DNA from 2 places in the Kurthia sp. ISK08 genome. Region 1 is predicted to be linked to the other one. Evidence: a T-box and tRNA genes for the amino acid it is inferred to sense, from the RefSeq annotation. Region 1 holds a T-box; the other holds one or more tRNA genes.
The links. A T-box is a leader RNA that pairs with one kind of tRNA and senses whether it is charged. The one in region 1 lies ahead of leuS (leucine--tRNA ligase), so its partner is inferred to be a tRNA-Leu.
Positions count from the first base shown of each region.

Region 2: it has a tRNA-Leu gene. The T-box ahead of leuS (leucine--tRNA ligase) is inferred to sense a tRNA for this amino acid. The anticodon was not compared.

Region 1 is NZ_JBJXHL010000002.1:41,203-43,674, forward strand. It holds gene ACKVQX_RS03860 (MFS transporter) at 1-1,051, shown strand, start outside; T-box leader at 1,105-1,310, shown strand; gene leuS (leucine--tRNA ligase) at 1,378-2,472, shown strand, end outside.
Region 2 is NZ_JBJXHL010000003.1:119,653-122,124, forward strand. It holds gene ACKVQX_RS07170 (M20/M25/M40 family metallo-hydrolase) at 1-241, shown strand, start outside; gene ACKVQX_RS07175 (dienelactone hydrolase family protein) at 308-880, shown strand; tRNA gene ACKVQX_RS07180 (tRNA-Leu) at 990-1,075, shown strand; tRNA gene ACKVQX_RS07185 (tRNA-Gly) at 1,095-1,169, shown strand; tRNA gene ACKVQX_RS07190 (tRNA-Ser) at 1,174-1,266, shown strand; tRNA gene ACKVQX_RS07195 (tRNA-Phe) at 1,271-1,343, shown strand; gene ACKVQX_RS07200 (metal-binding protein ZinT) at 1,537-2,226, opposite strand.

The DNA of each region.
Region 1 (2,472 bases):
AGGGCTTGTATTAATGTTAAATGCAGCAGCTGGCGTAGTAGGGAATCTACTCGGCGGCTATTTATTTGATAAAATAGGCGGTTATAAAACGATTTTATTTGGTATTATTTTGACGATTGTGGGTCTCGCACTTTTAACGATTTGGCATGGATGGCCGCAATATGTATGGCTACTTGCGCTTATCGGTTTTAGCGGTGGGATTGTGTTTCCGAGTATGTTCGCGCTTGTTGGTGTTGCGTGGCCAGAAGGTGGCCGAAAAGGATTCAATGCCATTTACTTAGCACAAAATCTTGGAGTAGCAGTGGGTCCTGTATTAGCAGGTGTTGTAGCTTCGTATAGTTTTGATTATTTATTTGTTGCTAATTTAATTATGTATATTCTTTTCTTAGGCATTGCATTCAAGTTCAAAAAAATCCAAACAGAAGATGCGTATGGTCCAACAGCAGCATTACCTAAAGGTGAGTTGAAAAATCGTGCACCACTCATTGCGCTATGTATTTTAGGTGTCGGCTTCTTACTTGGATGGCTTGTGTACTCACAATGGGTATCAACGATTTCAACTTATACACAAGATCTCGGTTTATCGTTAAAACAATATAGTGCACTTTGGGCTGTGAATGGCTTCCTAATCGTTCTTGGTCAGCCACTAATTGCGCCAATTGTACGCAAATTAGAAGGACGTTATAAAGCACAAATCTTATTTGGTTTATCCATTTTCATCGTGTCGTTTGTTGTATTAATTTTTGCAAAAACATTCACAATGTTTATTGTCGCAATGGTTATTCTAACATTCGGTGAAATGTTCATCTGGCCAGTCGTTCCAACATTGGCAAGTGTGCTCGCACCAAAGGGGAAAGATGGTTTCTTCCAAGGATTGATTAATGGTTTTGCGACATTCGGGCGTATGCTAGGACCGGTTGTAGGTGGTGTACTTGCGCAAGCTTATGGTATGCAAGTGACGTTTATTGTATTAATCGGTATTCTATTCCTTGCGGCAATTCCATTCTTCTTCTACGATTTGCCACTTAAAAGGAAGAAAGTTACGAGTTAAAGAAATGGACTTGTTATTTTAAGGCTTTTCAGATAAAATAAAGGCATTATACTAATAGGACGAAGATCAGGAGTAGTAGATAACGGAAGTTTTTAGAGAGTTAGCGGTTGGTGGGAGCTAATAACGGATGGAATCGAACTTACCTTGGGAGTCTGCATAGGAATGATTGACCTACGCCGTTAATCCGCGATAAGGATTCAAGTTGAGTGTTTTCACTAATTTGGGTGGTACCGCGGGAATTATATGTCTCGTCCCTTTTTCAAGGGACGGGACTTTTTATTTTCCGTCATTGGTGAATGCGTTCTTATATTAAAGGAGGAAAAAACATGAGCTTTAATCATCAAGAGATTGAGAAGAAGTGGCAAAAGTATTGGGATGAACACCAATCTTTTAAAACAGTCAATGACGATTCAAAACCAAAATTTTATGCACTTGATATGTTCCCATATCCATCAGGATCAGGTCTACACGTAGGACACCCTGAAGGTTATACAGCGACAGATATTTTATCTCGCTTCAAACGTATGCAAGGTTACAACGTACTTCACCCAATGGGATGGGATGCGTTCGGTTTACCAGCAGAGCAATATGCACTGGATACTGGGAATGACCCTGCTGAATTTACAGCGCAAAACATTGCAACGTTCAAACGCCAAATCCAAGAGCTTGGCTTTAGTTATGATTGGGATCGCGAAATTAATACAACAGACCCTTCATACTACAAGTGGACACAATGGATTTTCATCCAATTATATAAAAAGGGATTAGCTTACATTGATGAAGTAGCTGTAAACTGGTGCCCAGCACTTGGGACAGTTCTTGCAAATGAAGAAGTCATCGATGGTAAATCAGAGCGTGGTGGACATCCAGTAGAACGTCGTCCGATGAAACAATGGATGCTGAAAATCACTGCTTATGCAGACCGTCTAATTGACGATTTAGAAGATGTGGATTGGCCTGAAAATATTAAAGATATGCAACGCCACTGGATTGGTCGTTCTGAAGGTGCGGAAGTAGACTTTAAAATTAAAGGAACAGATAAGCAATTCCGCGTATTCACAACACGTCCAGATACATTATTCGGTGCAACTTACACAGTTTTAGCACCAGAACATGAATTTGTAAAAGACATCACAACACCAGAACAAAAAGAAGCAGTACAAGCTTACTTAGATCAAGTGAAGATGAAGTCAGATCTTGAACGTACAGACCTTGCAAAAGAAAAAACAGGTGTGTTCACAGGTGCTTATGCAATCAACCCAATCAACGGTCAAGAAGTGCCGATTTGGATTGCAGATTATGTACTTGCTTCATACGGTACAGGTGCGATCATGGCTGTTCCAGCACATGATGAGCGTGACTACGAGTTTGCAAAACAATTCGACTTACCAATCATCCCTGTATTAGAAGGCGGCAACATT
Region 2 (2,472 bases), on a different contig from region 1:
AGATGATGGTTGGCAAAGCTATGAAGAAAATACACCAGTATGGGGCAAGACATATGAAATTCCTTTCGAACAAATTGCGACATTCGACGCACCAGTTTTAAATGTAGGGCCTTTTGGAAAAGATGCACATCAAATTTCAGAACGACTGCATACGAAGAGTGCATTTGAAGAAATGCCTGAATTAATTCAAGGGTTGATTCAGCAAATGATTGTGTGGAAACAACAAAATGAAGCTGTATAAGTAATGTTGAAAGAGGCTGGATTGTCAGCCTCTTTTTCGTTTATAGTAGGAAGAGGAGGGGGTTATATGAATAAACGGACATGTATTATTGTATTACATGAAATTTATGGTGTGAACAATCATATGGCGTATTATCACCAAGTATTTGAACAACAACAGATGGATGTCTACATACCAAATTTATTAAATAGAGCAAAAGTTTTTATGTACGATGAGGAAGAAAAAGCCTATGAATATTTTATGGAAGCAGTCGGTTTTGAAAAAGCAAAGAAGATGGTTGAAGAGTTAATAGATGCACTGGCAAAACAATATGACTTTATTCAATTAGTCGGTTTTAGTGTCGGTGCAACAGTCGCATGGTTATGTAGTGAACATCCTGCTGTACAGAAAGTATTATGCTTTTACGGTTCACGTATTCGCTCCTATACGAATGTCATACCAAAAGTACCTGTGCAGATGGTCTTTGGAAAGAATGAAAAAGCATTTAGCCCAGAGAATGTAAGAATAGGATTAAGTGAGCACCCTCTAGTAACTTTTGAAATAGTAGAAGGTACACATGGTTTTGCGAATCCTTATGATCAAATGTATCGTGAACAGACTACGAAGCGAGTATTACAACAATGGTTTGATTTGAAATAAAAAGTAAGAAAAAATTTCAGATAATAGTTGTCAACTTGTAGTAGTTATGATAATATAATTATTGTCAGTAACAATAAATCACTTAATACAGTGTGATTTATACATCCATGCCGGGGTGGCGGAACTGGCAGACGCACAGGACTTAAAATCCTGCGATGAGTGATCATCGTACCGGTTCGATTCCGGTCCTCGGCATCTTTTTTATGCTTAATTTGCGGAAGTAGTTCAGTGGTAGAACACCACCTTGCCAAGGTGGGGGTCGCGAGTTCGAACCTCGTCTTCCGCTCCAAAATGGAGATATACCCAAGTCTGGCTGAAGGGATCGGTCTTGAAAACCGACAGGCGGGTCAAACCGCGCGGGGGTTCGAATCCCTCTATCTCCTCCATAAAGGGTCGGTAGCTCAGTTGGTAGAGCATTAGATTGAAGCTCTAAGTGTCGGCGGTTCGATTCCGTCCCGACCCATACTAATCGCGCAAGTAGTTATACTACTTGCGCGATTTTTTATAGTTTTTTGTCACATGAAGTTAGTTAGAAGCACCAATAAAAAGAATTGAAATTTAGTACGAGTTACGTTTCATTTATGAAATGTAACTCGCTTTTTTATATGAATCGTCGAATTTTTTTGTTTAACATAAAGATAAGTATTCTCAAATTATTAGTGAGCGATCATCTCGTGTGCAATAGTATGTCCATTCATAGAAGAAGGGTAAAATGTTGGCCAGTTCGTTACTTCTTTTAATAAATTTGCACGATTATTTCCTAAGTAAATATGATAGTGAGAAGATGCAGTAGGTGAAATACTGTGGTCACTGAATTGGATATATGTTGGCAAATTTGAATCTTTTTCTACTAATTTAAAGATATAACGGACACCACGATTACCTTTTTCATATGTTAAAATTTCATATCCATTTTCTTTATAAGTACCTGTTGCTTCTTTTCCTTTTTCTGTAAAAGTAACTTGGTTTCCTTTAATTTTGATATGTTCAATAGATGTTTTATATCCTTTTTTATAATATTTTTTGTATGCTTCTGCAGTCATACTATTATCTTTTTTTGCTTTATAAGTAAATACTTCATCTAATGTACCATCAAGTAAATAGGGATAGACCGATTGCCAATCACCAGCCCAATCGCTTAACTTACGCGATTTTACTTGTTCATCTTTAAAGTAACCTGCATAAATTTGTTTTTGTGTTTCACTCAACTTTGTATGATTATGATCGTGTTTCTTTGTTTCTTCTGTTGGTTTCTCAGCTTTCGCTTTCTCTTCCTCGGTAGTCCCGTTGCATCCTGTTAGTAATAGACTAAGTGCTAAAATACTACCCCATGTTTGCTTGTTCATTTGTAAGTACGCTCCTTTAAATAGTAATGATTACACTTTAGAATTATAAAGGGATTATTTGTAAGTGTCAATATAAATAGTAATGATTACTATTTATAAAAAATAGAACAAACTAAATCACAAAGGTTGCAAATGGTTTCCAACAGATGTACAATGAAGTCAAGTTAATAATTGGTTTGAGTGAATGAGAGACCTTTAAAGAACACATGCGATAGCTATGTGCTTTTTAAAGGTCTCTTTTTTCGC